One region of the Micromonospora sp. C97 genome, then DNA from elsewhere that is predicted to be linked to it. Evidence: riboswitches for the same ligand, from Rfam matches in the RefSeq annotation. Region 1 holds a riboswitch; each other region holds the start of a gene.
What was found. Region 1 has a riboswitch for cyclic di-AMP ahead of KBX26_RS12775 (C39 family peptidase). Riboswitches for the same ligand answer to the same signal wherever they lie in the genome.
Positions count from the first base shown of each region.

Region 2: linked by a shared signal. The riboswitch ahead of KBX26_RS11805 (hypothetical protein) and the one ahead of KBX26_RS12775 (C39 family peptidase) in region 1 are both predicted to bind cyclic di-AMP.
Region 3: linked by a shared signal. The riboswitch ahead of KBX26_RS33070 (NlpC/P60 family protein) and the one ahead of KBX26_RS12775 (C39 family peptidase) in region 1 are both predicted to bind cyclic di-AMP.
Region 4: linked by a shared signal. The riboswitch ahead of KBX26_RS06495 (hypothetical protein) and the one ahead of KBX26_RS12775 (C39 family peptidase) in region 1 are both predicted to bind cyclic di-AMP.

Region 1 covers NZ_JAGPXU010000007.1:69,979-74,313, reverse strand. The annotation lists gene KBX26_RS12785 (alpha/beta fold hydrolase) at 1-421, opposite strand, end outside; gene KBX26_RS12780 (hypothetical protein) at 558-1,595, shown strand; gene KBX26_RS12775 (C39 family peptidase) at 1,669-2,517, opposite strand; cyclic di-AMP (ydaO/yuaA leader) riboswitch at 2,750-2,891, opposite strand; gene KBX26_RS12770 (hypothetical protein) at 3,176-3,946, opposite strand; gene KBX26_RS12765 (hypothetical protein) at 4,076-4,335, opposite strand, start outside.
Region 2 covers NZ_JAGPXU010000006.1:148,986-153,320, forward strand. The annotation lists gene KBX26_RS11795 (SRPBCC family protein) at 162-632, shown strand; gene KBX26_RS11800 (hypothetical protein) at 825-1,334, opposite strand; gene KBX26_RS11805 (hypothetical protein) at 1,476-2,540, opposite strand; cyclic di-AMP (ydaO/yuaA leader) riboswitch at 2,546-2,677, opposite strand; gene KBX26_RS11810 (cation diffusion facilitator family transporter) at 2,819-3,736, opposite strand; gene KBX26_RS11815 (AAA family ATPase) at 3,843-4,335, opposite strand, start outside.
Region 3 covers NZ_JAGPXU010000019.1:41,984-46,318, forward strand. The annotation lists gene KBX26_RS22445 (N-acetylmuramoyl-L-alanine amidase) at 1-1,393, opposite strand, end outside; cyclic di-AMP (ydaO/yuaA leader) riboswitch at 1,629-1,764, shown strand; gene KBX26_RS33070 (NlpC/P60 family protein) at 1,778-2,818, shown strand; gene dcd (dCTP deaminase) at 2,876-3,454, opposite strand; gene KBX26_RS22460 (pyridoxamine 5'-phosphate oxidase family protein) at 3,554-4,111, shown strand.
Region 4 covers NZ_JAGPXU010000003.1:31,452-35,786, forward strand. The annotation lists gene KBX26_RS06485 (copper-translocating P-type ATPase) at 1-17, opposite strand, end outside; gene KBX26_RS06490 (YibE/F family protein) at 328-1,698, shown strand; cyclic di-AMP (ydaO/yuaA leader) riboswitch at 1,865-1,995, shown strand; gene KBX26_RS06495 (hypothetical protein) at 2,000-3,019, shown strand; gene KBX26_RS06500 (carbonic anhydrase) at 3,076-3,795, opposite strand; gene KBX26_RS06505 (MarR family winged helix-turn-helix transcriptional regulator) at 4,020-4,335, shown strand, end outside.

The DNA of each region.
Region 1 (4,335 bases):
CCGCCTCGGCGCGGGTCGCGAACCAACTGATCGGGCGGGCGGCGAGGTCGGCGGCGCGGGTCAGCTCGTCGGGTGACCAGACGGCCTTGATGCCCAACCCGACCACGGCGTCCACCGGCGTACCGGCGGCGCGGGCGGCCAGCGCGAGGCCGACCACCCCGCCCAGCGAATGTCCGAGCACGACGAGCCGGTCGCCGGGCGCCAGGCCGCGCGCTATCCGGTCGGCGAACCCCGCGAACGTGTACGACTGAAGCGGTGCCGCCCAGCCGTGGCCGGCGAGGTCCGGTGCCAGCCACCGCCCCGCCCAGCGCTGCTCCAGCAGAGGCGCCCACGGCAACCAGACGTCCCCGGTCGTGCCCATCCCGTGCAGGAGCAGCAGGACCCGCCCGCGACCGGCTTGACCACCCGATTCATCCACCACGGCCGCAGTCTCCCACGGTTCACGGCCTGGTACGAGAGCCGTCATCCACGCCGCCCCCACCAAAGAATGATCCACTGTAGAGTTCCGGGCCGGACGGACAGAGCCACCTGTCGATTCCGTCCCGAGGGGAGCCACTGTGTACAGGATGTACGGGTCGGCGCTGGTCGCGGCACTGGCAGCCGTCACGCTCGGCGTACCGCACCGGGCGTCCGCGACGCCATCGGACGTGGCCGCACCGAACGGCGCAGCGGTCACGGCGGCCGACCGGGTGCTGCGGGTCTACAACAACAACATCGAGAACCTGGTGGTGAACAACTCCGACGGGAGCTGCACCCGGATCTCCGGACCGGACCACCTGACCTCGATCCTGGTCGACGACGCCGGTCGCACGGGCACCAGCGGCGTGGTGGCGCCCGACATCCTGATCGTGCAGCAGGTGCGCGGCACCGGCCAGGCCGAGGCGTACGCCGACCAGCTGTCGGCGAAGTTCGGCTACCCGGCGGGCAGCTACGGGGCGATCGTGGCGTGGGACGACCCGGAGCCGTGGGGCAGCACGCACAAGTGCAGCTCGCAGTCGCTCGGCGACCTGAAGAAGAAGCAGACCAACGCCATCCTCTGGAACAAGCGCACGCTCAACCTCGCCAGTGGCGACATCTCGAAGTACTGGAGCGCGGGTTGGCTCAAGCCGGGCACGGCGTACGCGAACGGCGCCGGGTGCACGCTGTACAAGCCGCCGAACAGTGACCCGGACAGCACCGACTACTACAAGTGGAAGCGGACCAGCGCGATCGCGGCGCGCTTCACCATCAAGGCGACCGGCACCAGCGTGTTCGCCGCGACGATGCACCTGCCGCAGGAGAACCGGCAGAACGCCTGCGCCGGTGACGGCGACCGGGGCATCGCCAACAGCGGCATCCACCTCGGTGCGGACGCGACCACGCTGCTGAACGCGTCGACGATCCGCGTGGTGGGCATCGACGCGAACCGCACCGGCATCGCCCCCGGCACGCTCAGCGGCTACGGCATGACCGGGTACGGGTCGGCGGCCACCAACGGTTCCAGCAAGATCGACTACTTGTTCGTCAGGGGCAGTGTGCAGTCGTCCGCCGTCGACCACACCGTGGTCGGGACGAAGTCGAACCACAAGGCGTTGTACGGCTTCATCACCTACTGACCGCACCGCCGAAGACGCCGCGGGCGCCGGCCCCTTGTGGGGGACGACGCCCGCGGTCCTCGGCGTGCCCGGGTCAGGCGGAGTAGCCCCGGCTGGTGATCCAGTTGGCCAGGTCGATGGTGGTGATCCAGTACGACGGGTCGGCCGCGTTGGCCGAGTCGGCGATCCGCACGGTGCGACCGTTGTCCTTGTAGCCCACGACGGCGATGTAGTGCCCGCCGCCGTAGGAGTGCCAGCCGCCGTCGGTGTCGGTGGCGTCCCCGACGACGTTGGCCACCACGCCCCGGCCGTCGGTGATGGCCTTCACCACGTCGGCCTGGAGGCGGTCCATCTGCGCCGGGCTGGGCGCGCTGGGGAACATCCGAGTCCGGTACGGGGAGCCCTTCACCTCGGCGTTGAGCACCCGGGTGGTGTCCTCGGCCGAGTTGGTGCCCATCTCGGTGGTGCCCAGCTCGGCGCCGAGCTCCTCCTGGGTGCGGTCGATGCCGGCGGCGCTGAGCGCGTTGCGGGTGGCCGCCGGGCCGCAGTTGTAGTAGGTGTTCTGCGCCTCGTAGTCGTAGTCGAGCACCTTGGTCGCGGGCGGCTTCGGGGGCGTCGGCTTACGGGTGAGGTCGGGGTTGCTCTTGGCCTTCGCGGCGGGGGACGCGGCGCTGGTGGCCGGCGCGGCGGTGGTCGGCGCGGCGCTGGCCGAGGGGGACGCGTCCCGAACGTCGCCACGGGAGGCGGCGACGTCGCTGCGCATCTCGGCGACGGTGGTCGCGGTGCGCTGGTCGGCCGGGGCGTCGTCGGCGGTGGTGAGGAGGGCACCGCCGGTGGTGGCGATGGCGAGAGCCGCGGCGGAGGCGACAACGATCTGGTACGGGCGCTCGGTGGCGAGGCGGCGGAGCTGACGCTGCAGGGTGTGCTTCACGGGGTCCTCCACGGATCGGGGGGAGAGCGGCACACCGGGCCGGACCGGTATCCGGGCAGGCGCCAGCGCGCGGACCGTGGTCCGCGGATGGTGAACCGCTCAGGGGAACGCCCGGCGTGGCCGGGCGGGGAAGGCGATGACCCGGGGGGTCAGCTCACCGTCACTGGACGAATGAGCGGGTGCACCGCCGCGCCGTGGAGGCGAGGGAACAACCGAGGGGTGGAAAGGTGCTGCACGAGGATGGGACTCCTTCCGACACCGCCTACCGGGTTAGCTGACGGATTCGGGCGGGAAGATCGCCCTACCGCGGGCCGTGGCTCGCGGATTCACCCCGGACTTACTGATGGGTCCCCGGTTCGTTGATCACGATTAAGCGGGTCGATGCGGCGTCGCGTCTTGCGATCGGTTACCGCATCGGACAGGACGACAGTACTGGCGGCTCCGCGCCCTGCCAAGCCGGGTTCACCTGCGTAAACCTCAATCGGCGAGGCAATTTCTGCGCGTATTGCCGATGATGTGACTCGATGGGACAACCGGTTACGGGCGCGCCTGCGGGCGACAACCGGACAGGCGACGAAGAACGCGACCATAATCGCGGGAACAATGGCGCGGCTCGTGCCGGACGTCCGATTTCACAATTGCGTGACCGGCCTCACATCACAGATCGGGCTCAACCCGCCCGGGCCGGTCGCCACCGTGCCACGACGGCCGGGCGCAACGCCCCCGCCACCGTCCGGCGGGCGGCCACCGGGTGCGGGCGCAGCCGGGCCGCCGCCGCGTACGCCTCCTCGGCGAGGGTACGAGCCGACTCGGCGGCCAGCTCCGCGTCACGCCAGGCGGCCCGCTCACGGACGGCGGCCGCCTGGTAGTCGGCCAGCCGCGCATCCCGGACCACCCGGCTGATCAACACCTCCTGCTCGACCGGGTGGCGTCGGGGATCCCAGCCGTGCCGGTGCCCGAACACGTCACCGAGCTGCACCATGCTCAGGTCACCCCGCCAGTACGCCGCCATCGCCGCCCGGTGCAGATAGCGCTCCCGGGCCGCGTACTCGGCGGGGGTGTGCGGGGTCCGTGGGGTGGGCAGCGCCCCGGCGCCCGCGAAGCGACGCGCGGCGGTGTCCGCCGCGTCGTACCCGGTCCAGGCCCGCTCCATCTGCTCCTGGGCGCTCAGCCAGGCGGCACGTCTCCGCCTGGCTGTCGTCGCCGCGCCGGCCGCGGCGACGGCCACCTCCTCGGCGTAGCGGCGCAGGTCGGCAGCCTCGGCGGCGGCCACCTCCCGGGCGGTGGGCGCTGCCGGGAGCGGGTCGTCGGCGGGCCGGTCCCGTTCGGGGCGGGCGGCCAGCACGGTGAGCAGGCCCAGGGTCAGCAGGACCAGGGTCGACCAGATGGCGGCGGCTCGCGGCACCTCGGTCACGAACTGGTAGAAGACGGCGGTCTCCATGGTCGGCACCTCGGGGAGAGAGCAGTGCGATGGGGCCACACCGGCCGGCGGGCCACGGCGGGCCACCGGTCGGCGGGTGGGAAGCGGGTGGGGCGACAGGCGCGGCGGCGGGACGATCGTCCCGGTGGCTCAGCGCCGGGGTGGGGCCCGGCAGGCCCGACCGCTCGCACTGTCGACGAGGGGCAGCCGGTCGGACTCCGCCGCGCGGACCGGAAGCACGCCGGTCGCGGTGACGCAGTGCTCCTCGGGGAGCGCCCCGGGCGAGTCGACGGCCCAGGCGGGAACGCCCTCCTCGACGGCGTCCGGTGGGATCGCCGCTGCCGGGCGCGCCGCAGCGTGCGCCCCGACGTGCCGACCGGAGGCCGCCAGCGGCCCGGCGGCGACGGAGG
Region 2 (4,335 bases), on a different contig from region 1:
TCCGGCATCTTCGGAAGATTTCGCACTAACTGAGCTTAATGGGGCAGATGGTGGCGGCTCGCCGCATCGGCCCGGCCCGGCGCGGCGTCGGGTGCGATCGGGCGTTGCCAGCCGGACATCGGTACGGGACGATCGGGCGACCAACGGCGGCGGGAGACGGTGTGCTCAGCAGCGATACCTTCAGCTACACCGTCCAGGCCCGGAGTTCACCAGCCGAGGCCGCGGCGCTGCTCAGCGACCTGACCCGGCAGGGCGAGCTGCATCCGCTGATCGTCCAGGTCCGCCGGGTGCCGCCCCGGCCCGGGGCCCGGGCCAGCTACACGATCAACGACCGGTTGGTGGCCGGCCCGCTGCGCTTCCGGACCACGTACCACGCGGACGTGCTGATCAGCGAGACCGACGAGATCGTCATGGTGGCCCGCCAGTGGCCGGCGACCACGGTGCGCAACCACACCCGACTGCGCGCCGAGCCCGACGGCCTGGTCCGCATCGACGTGGAGATCACCCTGACGGCGCCGACGCCGCTGTTCCGGTACGCGTTCCGCCAGGCCCGAGCCGCCCACCTCGCCCTCGCCACCCGGCTGGGCGCAGCCCTCGACCGCACCGGCGAACCCCCACCGCCCTCGGCCTGACCCTCCGCCCCGCCCTGCGCCCCCGCCCCGGCCCGCCACCCCGCTTCATGATCGTGCTCAATCCAGGATGTAGTGGCCTCCTGTCGCATCGAGGCCACTACATCCTGGTTCGAGCGCGATCATGGGTGGGCGCCGGCCACGCGCGATCATGGGTGGGCGCCGGCCACGAGCGTCATGGGTGGGCGGGGGTCGTTAGGGCCGTGCGGTGGCGCGGCCGCGGCCGGCGACGGTGGCTGCGGCGGTGCGTCGGCGGCCCCACGGCTTGTAGGTGGAGAGCACCGTCGCGATGATCATCAGGCTGGTCGACACGGCCGGCGCGATGACCAGGTCGGCGCGATCCCGGGCGGGCAGGGCGGCGCCGACCGCTCCGGCGTGGCGCAGGTTCGGGGTGAGCAGGAACAGCACCAGCCCGACCATCACGGTGGTGAGCACGAGCTTGACCAGCACCCAGCGGTGCCGCAGCAGGCCCCACGGGGTGAGCAGCGAACTGGCCACTCCGATCAGCCAGACCAGGACGCTCAGCGGCGCGAACAGCACCGTGCCGATCAGGGCCGTGACCGGGTAGACCACCGCCGGGTCGGCGCCCCGCTGCACGGCGATGCCGAGGGTGAGCAGCACCAGGTCGGTGCCGAGCCAGCCGAGCGAGGTGACGAGGTGCAGGGTGAGCAGCGCCTTGCGGGTGGTGGGTCGGATCCGAGGCATACCGCGATGCTGCCCGCCGGCCCCGGCCGGGTCGTCCGCCGAGCGACGACATCAGGGGTACGCCCGGCGACGTAGCCGGCCCCGGACGCGGGTGATGCCTGTGAGTCATCACGATGACTCACAGGCATCTCCACGCGTGGGTCAGTAGACCGACAGGTGTACGTGGTTGGTGTGGTCGGTGGACGGGGTCCCGTGCGCCCCGCTGTACGACTTCCATCCGCTGCTGGGCAGCCAGATCTGCTTGTACCAGATCACGTAGAGCACGGCGAGCCGGTCCGCGTTGCGGATGAAGTACGCGGCCAGGTTGTTGCCGTAGGTCTTGTCGCCGCCGGTCGCGGCTCCGCCGAAGCCGCCCTTCTGTGCGGCGAAGTCGCAGGCCCGGCCCTTCGGGTGCTCACCGGAGCCGCTGGGGCGGTGGCACGAGACGTACCGGGTGAAGCCCGCCGCCTTGGCCTGGTTGAGCGCGTGCAGGGTACGGGGGGTGATGCAGCCGCTGGCCGGCGTGGGGTCGTTCACGCTGCACGACTCGGAAGGCCAGGAGCCGTCGGAGTTGCGCGGCGCGGCCGTCGCGTTGGCGGTGGAGGTGCCCCGGTTGGAGCCGGTGTCGGCGGTGCTCTGTGTCTTGGGTGTGGTGGCCACGGTCAGGGCCCGTTCGGCCTGTTCCTTGCGCTTGGCCATCACCGCGACCTGCTTGCGCTGTTCAATGATCTCGCCGTCCAGTGCGACCCGGGTGCGGGTGGCCTGGTCCTTGCTCTTCAGCAGGTCGCGCAGCACCCGGTCCTCGTTGGCGGCCACCGCGTCCAGGGCGGCTGCCCGGTCCATGAAGCCTTCCGGGGTGCTGCTGTTGAGCAGCGCCGACATCGCGCCGAGTCGTCCGGTCCGGTACGCCACCTCGGCGATCTCGCCGACCTTGCCGTTGCGCTGGTCGATCTCGACCTCGATGGTCTTCAGCTGGGTGGTGAGCTGCTTCTGCCGTTGTACCGAGGTGTCCAGGGCTCGCTTGGCGTCCAGGTAGCCCTTGCTGGCCGCCTCGAGTTGGGCGCGCAACGCCGGGGTGCCGCCCTCCTCGTCGGAGTCGGGTGCGGCGGCCCGCAGGCCGGTCGGGGGAGCGGCCGAGGCGGTGCCGGCCGGAAGCGCGACGCCGAGGGCGAACATCGCGACGATCAGGGCCGCCAGTCGGGCGGCGGGTGGTCGTGCTGGTGCCACTGCGCATGTCCTTCCGTCAGCCGCCGACCGGGTTAGCTGACGGGTTCGGGACGGAAGATCCCTACCGCTGACGCGGATGCACCCCAGGAACATGGTTCCCCGGTTCGCCCGGTTGGGCGATTAGGCGGCGACCGCCACCGGCGCCGGGAGGCGCCGCCTGGTGGAGGCCGGGACCGAGCCTACCGGTGCCGGTGGGGCCGCTGCAGCCAATGTGACGGACGGTGCGTGCGTCACCACGGAAAATTACCTTAAAAGTGAGCAATGCTCCGAAAAGGTCGTCACCACTCGATGGAGCCACACGCGCCGGAGGCGGCGCCCGGCTCGATCTGCAACGTCGCGTGTTCGATGCGGAAGTCGTCGTGCAGGGCCGTACGCGCCGCGGTGAGCACCGCGCCGACCTCCGCCCCGGGCGCCATGGTCAGGTGTGCGGAGGCCACCTCCATGCCCGAGGTGAGCGTCCAGACGTGCAGGTCGTGCACCTCGACGACGCCGGGCACCGCGGCCAGCCGATCGTGCACGGCGGTGACCTGGAGGTGCTCCGGGGCGGCCTGCACCAGGATGCGGATAGCGGCGCGGGCCAGCCGCCAGGTGCGCGGCAGGATGAACACGCCGATGGCGACCGCGACCAGGGGGTCCGCCCACCACCAGTCGGTGACGGTGATGAGCAGCGCCGCCCCGATGACGCCGACCGAGCCGAGCAGGTCACCGAGCACCTCCAGGTAGGCGCCCTGGAGGTTGATGCTCTCCCGGGCCCCGGCGCGCAGCAGGGCGAAGGCGGCGATGTTCGCGAGCAGACCGAGCACGGCCACCGCGAGCATCGGGCCGGCGATGACCTGGTGCGGGTCGCCGAACCGACGGATCGCCTCGATCACCACGTAGATCGCCACGCCGGAGAGCAGGACGGCGTTGGCCAGCGCGGCGAGCACCTCGAGCCGGTAGAGCCCGAAGGTGCGCTGCGGGTCGTTGGTGGCCCGCCGGGTCGCCGTGATCGCGGCGAGCGCCATCCCGATGCCGAGCACGTCGGTGAACATGTGCCCGGCGTCGGAGAGCAGGGCGAGTGAGCCGGTGTGCAGGGCGGTCACCGCCTCGACCACCATCAGGGTGGCGAGCAGCCCGAACGCCGCCCAGAGTCGACCCCGGTGCTGGTGTGCGGCATTGGCGACGGACCCATGGTGGTGGTCATGACCTGCGCCCACGAGATTCACCTTCCGCCGCCGGCCGGGACCCGGTCAAATGTATGCTCACATCGCTATGTGTGCAAGTGTACGGGTGATGCCTCGCGCTGGCGGCGGTCCGCGCAGGTCAGCCGGTCGGGTCGATGGTGGTGAGCCGCTGGGTGGCCCGGGAGAGCGCCACGTACAGGGTGCGTACCCCGGCGCCCGGATCCGCCCGGATCTCGCTCGGGGCGACCAGCACCACCGCGTCGTACTCCATGCCCTTGGCCTCCAGGCTGGTCACCACCTGCAACCTGGGCGCGCCGAGCGCGCCGAGCCAACCGGCGACCTCGTCACGGCGGGGGACCGGCGTGATCACCCCGACCGTGCCCTCCACCTCGGCCAGCAGGCCGGCGGCGGCCTCGACGGTCGCGGTCTCCAACCCGGCGGCCGGCACCACCAGCTCGACCGGTTCGACCCCGGTGGAGCGGACGGCGGTCGGCAGCGGCAGGTCGGGGTAGAGCCGGCGGATCTCCGCCGCCGCCACCGCGAAGATCTCCGACGAGTTGCGGTAGTTCGTGGTCAGCGTGAACTCGTGTCGCTTACGCCGGCCCAGCGCCTGGTCCCGGGCTCGGGTCAGC
Region 3 (4,335 bases), on a different contig from region 1:
CGCCGGCGGTGACGCAACCGGTGAACGCCGGCTGGTTGGTGGCGTAGTCGGGGTCGATGCGGACCAGCCCGGTGGCCGGGGTGCCGGTGTCCAGTCGGGGTGCGTGCAGCAGGTCGAAGTAGTGCGTCCAGTCCCAGTACGGCCCCGGATCCCAGTGCATTCCCCGCACCGTCGAGGCGACGGTACCGGGCACGTTGTCGTGGCCGATGATGTGCTGGCGGTCCAGTGGGATGCCCAGCCGCAGCGCCAGGTGCCGGACCAGCTTCGCCGAGGTCCGGTACATCGCCTCGGTGTACCAGGTCCCCTGCGCCGCGAAGCCTTCGTGTTCCAGCCCGATCGACTTCGCGTTGACGTACCAGTTGCCGGCGTGCCAACCGACGTCCTTGGTCTTCACGTGCTGGGCGATGTGCCCGTCCACCGAGCGCAGCGAGTAGTGCCAGCTGACGTAGGTCGGATCCTGGACGAGTTGCAGGGTCGTCGCCCAACTCGCCTCGGTGTCGTGGATGACGATGTATTCGATCTTCTGCCGGGCGGGCCGGTCGGAGAGGTCGTGGTTGCCGTAGTCCCCGTCGCCGAACGCCTCGTAGGGTGCCGGGATCCACTCGCACGAGATGGTGCGGGGGCACTCCACCCCGTCCGGGCGGGCCAGCCGGCGCAGGCCCAGCCGGTCCAACCAGGAACGCTCGGGCCGTACCGCGCGGGCCGGCAGGGTGATCCGCTGGCCGTCGTCGGTCACCCGGGACTGGCCCGCGCCGATGGTGGTGAAGACCTCGTCGGCGAAGGCCGCGGCGGCGTCGGCGCTGTCCGCGCCGGAGTAGCGGGCCACCGCGCCGTACCAGGCGGCCGGGTTGGTGTCGGCGCCGACCGGGGCGTCCAGCTCCCGTTGGTACGCGCTGAGCAGCGCCGCCCCACCCCGGATGTTGAGGCCCGCGTCGGTGCGCAGTGCCTCGGGGGCGACGCCGGTCAGCGTGGCGGCGGCGTCCACGGTCTGCAACGCGGCGGTGGACGGCGCGGGGGCCTCGACCGGTCGGGGCGCGGGCACCCGGGCGGGACGCGAGTCGTCGCCGCGCGGGTCCTCGGCACCGGCGTCGTGGTGACCGCGCCCGGGTAGGGCGGCCACGTGCCGGGCGTCGGTCAGGTGCATCGGGCCGTAGCCGCCACTGGTGCTCGGTGCGCCGGCGTTGGTGTCCCAGCGGGACTCCAGGTAGGAGACGGCGAGCAGCACGACTGTCGGCACCCCGTACTCGGTGGCCGCGGCGGCGTACTGCTGCTGACGGTCGGTGGTGGACGCGGCGGCGGCCGGGCCGACGGAGAGTGGCACCGTGGTGGCGGCGGCGACCACGGCGGCGGCGAGCAGTGCGCGCCAGCCCGTCGACAGGGTTGGATGGTGCATCGAACCCCCTAGATTCTCGCGGAGTGAGGTCAGGTCACCATCGCGCCGTCCGGGAGGTCAGGTCAATACCTTTCCATCTATCGAAGCGTGGGGAAAGAATTCTTCACACACGGTCGGTGACCTCGTCCAATCGGTACGGAGTGTCACGGCCGTGCGGGTTGCGGATCGGTAACAAGCGTCTCTACTCTGGTCATTCGTCGGGCCGACAGCAGCTCCGCCCAGCCCGGGCGGTAACGGACCGACACCGCCGAGTCGTTTCCGAGCGAACCGGGGACCCAGGTCCCTCGGGGTGAATCCGCAGCCACTGCGGTAGGGCGCCGACTTCCCGCCCGAACCCGTCAGCTAACCCGGTAGGCGGTCAGGAAGAAGGAGTACGGAACCCCGGTGGCACTCCATGCCCCGCGGCCGTCGTCCGAGCGGTCGGCATCAGCCGGCCCGACGTCGATCGTGCCGCGCCCACGCTGGTCCCGCTTCACCACCGCACTCGCCGCCCTGGCCGGCGTCGCCGTCGTCCTGACCGGCAGTGCCACGGCGGCCCACGCCGACCCGTCGGTCGCCGAGATCGAGCGCCAGATCGACGCCGACTGGAACAAGCTCGAACCGATCATCGAACGGCACAACGCCACCCGCGCCGACCTCGCCGCGAAGCGCAAGCAGGCCGACGCGCTGGCCGCCCGGATCACCCCGCTGGAGCGCCAGGTCGACGCCGCGATGGACAAGGTCAGCGCCCTGGCCGTACGCGCCTACAAGGGTGAGAACGTGTTGACCGTCAACGCGGTGCTGGGCAGCCGGTCGCCCAGCGAGGTGGTCGGCCAGCTCGAGATGCTCGACCGCTTCGCGCACAACCAGCAGAAGGACGTACGCGAGGTCGCCGACCTGCGCGACCAGCTGGCCGCGCAGAAGGCGCCGCTGGACGAGATGGTGGCCCAGCTGACCCGCACCGAAGCTCAGCTGGCGGCGAAGAAGAAGCAGATCAACGAAGAGATCGACCGCCTGCAGAAGCTGCGCCTCAAGGTGTACGGCAACGGTGGCGGTGGCCCACTGCGCCCGGCGCCCTGCCCGGGCAGCTACCCCGGCGGCGGCGCGGGCACCGCTGTCAAGTTCGCCTGCGCCCAGATCGGCAAGCCCTACGTCTGGGGTGCCGAGGGTCCGAACTCGTACGACTGCTCCGGGCTGATGCTGGCCGCCTGGGCGAAGGCCGGCGTGTCGCTGCCACACAACGCCGCCGCGCAGAGCCGCGTCACGAAGAACGTCAGCAGGGGCGACCTGCGCCCCGGCGACCTGGTCTTCTACTACAGCGACATCCACCACGTCGGCATGTACGTCGGCGGCGGCTGGGTGGTGCACGCCTCGCAGGCCGGTCAACCGGTCAAGATGAAGAAGGTCGACGACGGCCCGATCCACAGCTACGGCCGACCGGGCTGACCCGGGTGACGAGAGGGCCCGCCGCGATCCGTCGCGGCGGGCCCTCGTCGTCGTGGTTCAGCGGGTGGGCCAGGTGCGCCAGTGCTGCCAGGCGCGGCTCGGCGTCGGCCCCCGCTGGCCCTGGTAGCGCGAGCCGTAGACCACCGAGCCGTACGGGTGCTCGGCCGGCGAGGAGAGCCGGAAGATGCAGAGCTGCCCGATCTTCATGCCGGGCCACAGGGTGATCGGCAGGTTCGCCACGTTCGAGAGTTCCAGCGTCACGTGACCGGAGAAGCCCGGGTCGATGAAGCCGGCGGTGGAGTGGGTGAGCAGCCCGAGCCGGCCCAGGGAGCTCTTGCCCTCCAGTCGGCCGGCGAGCTGGTCACCCAGCGAGATGACCTCCAGCGTCGAGGCGAGCACGAACTCCCCGGGGTGCAGCACGAAGGGCTCACCGTCGGGGACCTCGACCGCCGAGGTCAGGTCGTCCTGCTGCATGGCGGGATCGATGTGGGTGTAGAGGTGGTTGTTGAAGACCCGGAACAGCCGGTCGAGTCGGACGTCGATGCTGGACGGTTGGACCAGGGTGGGCTCGAACGGCTCCAGGCCCAGCGTGCCGGCCTTGATCTCGGAGACCAGGTCGCGGTCGGAGAGCAGCATCGGACCACCATAGCCGCGTTGCCGAAAGTGCCCGGATTCGGTGCCGGTGACCAGCGCGTCGAGGTCGCTGCTCGTACATTTGTTCGATAGAATGCTCACATGGCTTCCTGGTCCGAATTCGCCGCCGACGAGCCCCGACTCGCCGACGGGATCCGCGTTCTCCTCCAGCAGTACGGGCCGGGCTTCGGCTATCTGGCCACGGTCCGCGCCGACGGCGGGCCCCGCGTCCATCCGGTCTCCCCGGTCATCACCGCCGAGGGGCTGTTCTGCTTCATCATCGACTCGCCCAAGCGCCGTGACCTCGAACGGGACGGCCGCTACGCGCTGCACTCGTTCCCGGCCGAGGAGAGCGACGACGAGGCATACGTGGCAGGGCGGGCCCGTCCGGTGACCGATCCGGTCCGGGTGGCGCAGCTGGCGCAGAGCGCCCGCGCCGAGCCGCAGGTCGACTGGCGGCTCTTCGAGTTCACCATCGACGTGGCGATGCTTACCCGCCGTGAGCAGCACATCGCGGGCGTTCCCGGCCTCGCGCCGGGTCGGCCGGCCGTGCGGGTCTGGCTCGACCCAAACGCCCCGTCGGCGGTGGCCACCCCGTTGGCCGTCCCGCCGACGCGCCCGACCCGCCTCAGCCGTGACGTCCAGTGCACGGCCGCCTGACCACGACTGGAAGATCATCGGTGTCGGCTCCGTCCTCACGGAGCCGACACCGGGCTGTACGTACGCCCGCCGCCGGCACCCCGCATGATCAACTCGGTTTCCGTGAAACCGCGGTATCCCGGCGCTTCGGACGCCCCGATTTTCAGCAAGCCGAGTGGATCAACCCGGGTCGGCCAGGGTTGTGCGGTATGCGGACACCCGCGGCTGGCGGGGGTACCTGGGTG
Region 4 (4,335 bases), on a different contig from region 1:
GGCGACGGAGCGGGCATAGCTCCAACATGCCGGTCCGAGGGCCGCCACGCGAGCGATTCGGCCACCGACACTCCGCCACGACCTGCGACCCCGCCACCGGCTGGCTAGCATCTCCCCCGATGGCCCTCCGGATGCCGCCGCACAGTCGGGCACTGTCGCCGCCACGACGTGACGTCGGCTCCGACCGGCCGGGCCGAGCACTGACCGTCCGTGATCAAGCGGTCGTCAGGCAGCGAATCGTCCCGCCGACCGCCGCGTTTCCACCGAAACGGTGAACCGCCCGGCTCGCTGACCCGTACCCCGCACCGGATCGTTGGGAGTCTCGCCTTGGGTTCCGACCACACCCGCCCGGCTCCGTCCGCCCCACCGAGGGTGCGACGGATCCTCGTCGTGACGGTGGTACCCCTCTTCGTCGCCACCGTGCTCGCCGCGGTGCTGCTCTGGCCGCGCGGCGGGTCACCGCAGACCGACGGCGGCGCTGACGTGCCGCGCTACCCCGGCACTGTCACCCGGGTGGTGAACGAGCCGTGCCCGCCGGCGCCGTCGGTCCCCGAGGGCACCCCGAGGGTCGGCAACGGACGGTGCGGCACCGTCGACGTCCGGGTGGACGACGGGCCGACCGCCGGCCAGCAGGTACGGACGCCGGTGCCGGACGGTCCCGGCGCACCCCGGGTCGAGGTCGGCGACGAGGTCATCCTGGTCGAGCTGACCGATCCCACCGATCCCAGCACCAGCAACTGGAACATCGCCGAGCACCAACGCGGCACCCCGATGATCTGGCTGGCGGTGGTCTTCGCGGCCGCGATCGTCGCGTTCGGTCGGTGGCGGGGTCTGGCAGCGCTCGCCGGACTGGCCGCCAGCTTCGCCATCCTGCTCACCTTCGTGCTGCCGGGTATCGGTGCCGGCAGGTCACCCCTGCTGGTGGCGGTGGTCGGCGCCGCCCTGATCATGTTCGTGGTGCTCTATCTGACGCACGGGGTCACCGCACAGACCTCGGTCGCCGTGCTCGGCACCCTGGGCAGCCTGGTGCTGACCGGCGTACTCGCCACCATCGCCACGGCCGCCACCCACCTCACCGGCTTCGGCAGCGAAGACGCCACCACCCTGTCGATGTTCCAGGGCGACGTCGACCTGCACGGACTGCTGCTCGCCGGGATCATCATCGGATCGCTCGGGGTGCTCGACGACGTGACGGTCACCCAGGCGGCCACCGTCACCGAACTGGCCAACGCCAACCCCGGCCTCACCCGGTTGCAGCTGTACCGGGCGGCCACCCGGGTCGGCCGCGCGCACATCGCCTCCACTGTCAACACCATCGTTCTGGCGTACGCGGGCGCGTCGCTGCCCCTGCTGCTCCTGCTCACCGCCGACGCGCGACCGATCGGGCAGATCCTCACCAGTGAGTTCCTCGCCCAGGAGATCGTCCGTAGCGCGGTCGCCACCCTCGGTCTGATCGCCGCCGTGCCGCTGACCACCGGGCTGGCCGCGGTGGTGACCGCCGCCGGGCGTACCGACGCCGTGCCGCCGGCCGACGCTCCCGCCGCGCGCCCCCAGCCGGACCGCAGCGAGGCACTCGCCGCCCTCAGCTCACCGCGAACGGCCGGCTCCAACGAGCCGGACCGGCAGCGGGCCGCACCCCCACCCGAGGCCGCCGACCGGTGGCCGGAGTCGAACAGGAGCACGGATACGGCATGGTGACACTCCTCAGCGTGACCAGATCGGGCAACCACCCTGAGAACCACGTCACTGGTCACTCAACGCTATGGCGAAATGACGCTTTTGGTCGGCATCCAGGCGTAGCTCAGCCGGTCGACTCTCGGGTAACCTCGCTGCCGGTCACCGATGAAGGCGCGAAGCGGCGCCTGCGGTGCCACCGCCCAATCGCCAACCGGCGAGCCGGGGACCCAGGTACGTGGGGTGAATCCGCGTCAGCGGTAGGGGCCGCTTCCGCCCCGAACCCGTCAGCTAACCCGGTCGGCGGTCGACGGAAGGGAACATTGTGACGGCACCCCTACGCCGCTGGTTGACACCCGTGGTGGCCGTGATCGCCGCACTGACCGTGTTCGCCGGGCCACTCCCGGCGCACGCCGCCCCGACGAACCCCACACCGTCCGGGCACGAGGAGGACGGCGAGCCCAAGCTGCTCAACGACGTCATCGAGCAGGCCAACCGCGACTACTCCGCCGCCAAGTCCAAGCTGGACAAATCCAAGAAGCGGCAGAGCGAGTTGGCGGCCGAGGTCGACCGGGCCAACGCCGACCTGGCCGCACTGGCCCCGCAGGTCGGGCAGATCGCCGCCCAGGCCTACCGGACCGGCCGGATCGGCGCGATCGCGATGCTGCTGGAGAGCGACGCCCCCGACTCGTTCGTCCAGCGCGCCGCGGTGCTCGACGAGATGAACATGGTCAACGAGAAGAAGCTCTCCGAGGTCAACGAGGTGAAGGCCCGCGCCGAGCAGGCCAAGCTGGCCCTCGACACCGAGGTCCGCGAGCAGCAGAAGCAGACCGCCCTGATGGCGAAGCGGAAGAGCGAGGCCGACAAGGCGCTCTCCCTCGTCGGCGGCAAGGGCTTCACCGGCGGCCTGGTGGACGCCACCTCCCCGGTCGCGAAGATCGGCCCGGGTCGCACCGCCGACGGCGACTGGAAGCCCCAGTCGTGCAGCGAGAACGACCCCACCACGTCCGGCTGCGTCACCCCCCGCACGCTGCACGCGTACAAGGAGGTCAAGCGGGCCGGCTTCAACCGGTTCGTCGGCTGCTACCGCCCCGGCGGGCCGTGGGAGCACCCGAAGGGCCGCGCCTGCGACTGGTCGCTGCAGAAGAGCGGCTTCTCCCCGTGGCACAACAACGACACCCGGACGTACGGCAACAACGTCGCCGCGTTCCTCATCCGTAACGCCGACCGGCTCGGCATCTACTACGTGATCTGGAACCGGCAGATCTGGTTCCCGGCCACCGGCTGGAGTTCGTACAGCGGGCCGTCGAACCACACCGACCACGTCCACATGTCGCTGCTCTGACCCGTACGACCCCGGTTGAGGGCCGTTCCGCGTGACGCGGAGCGGCCCTCGTCATGTCACACGGTGGCAGGGGCAGCCGGGTCGGCCGGGGTGTCCAGCGTCGCGAAGCCAGCCGGCACGGCGGCAACCGGGCGTACCGCCCCGGCGGCCAGCCGGTAGGACATCCCCACCACCGCGCACCGCCCCCGGGCCACCTCGTCGGCCAGCACCGGGGACTGCCCGAGCAACGTCTCGACGGTCTGTGCGATGTGGATGTCGACGATGCCGTCGATGTCGTCCACGCCCTCAGCCTCGGCCCGGCGAAGGCTGGGCAGCACGGCGTCGACCACCGCGCCCAGGTGGCCGCTCGGCGCGGTGCCGGTCGCGGCGGACTCCCGGGCGGCCTGCACCGCACCGCACAGGTCGTGACCGAGCACCACCACCAGCGGAGTGCCGAGCACTGTCACCGCGTACTCGACGCTGCCGAGCACCTCCGGGCCGGCGGTGTGCCCGGCCGTGCGGACCACGAACAGGTCACCCAACCCGCGGTCGAAGATGATCTCGGCGGCCAGCCGGGAGTCGGAGCAGCCGACGATCACCGCGAACGGGTGCTGCCCGTCGGCGACGGCGGCCCGGTGCCCGGCGTCCTGGTTGGGATGGTGTGGCGCGCCGCCGACGAAGCGTCGATTGCCGGCGACCAGTTCGGCGTACGCCCGGCTCGGCTCACTGAGCACTGGCGCTCGATCGGTGGTCCGCTGCGTACCCGGCTGACCACCGGCGTTCCCGGCATGACTCATCCCGCACCTCGTCTCGACGCATCTCACCTGGTCAGACCGACTTTCCGCCGACCGGGCGGCGGGCGCTCAGTCGCGCTCCACCGTCACACGCACGCTAAGATGCGTCAAGGTATGCGTGATTTAGATTTCATACGTTGACCCCGGTCGCCCCCTGGGCAACCCTCCCAGGGCGGGGCGGACAAGACTCTCCGCGAGCAGGCGGACATCCGGAAGGGCGGTCAACGATGGCGAGCACTGTGACGGGCGACACCGACGGCGGGCGGAACTGGACGTTCCTCACCAATCACGGGCACGTCCTGCTGGCCATCGCCCGCAATCCCACCGCCCGGCTACGCGACGTCGCGGCCGAGGTCGGGGTCACCGAACGCGCCGCGCAGGCGATCGTGGCCGACCTGGAGGCGGGCGGCTACCTGCACCGCACCCGCGTCGGACGACGCAACGAGTACACCCTCAACCCGGCCGGCCGGTTCCGGCACCCGGCCGAGGCCGACCGACAGGTCGGCGACCTGCTCGCGCTGTTCGCCGACACCCCCACCGCGA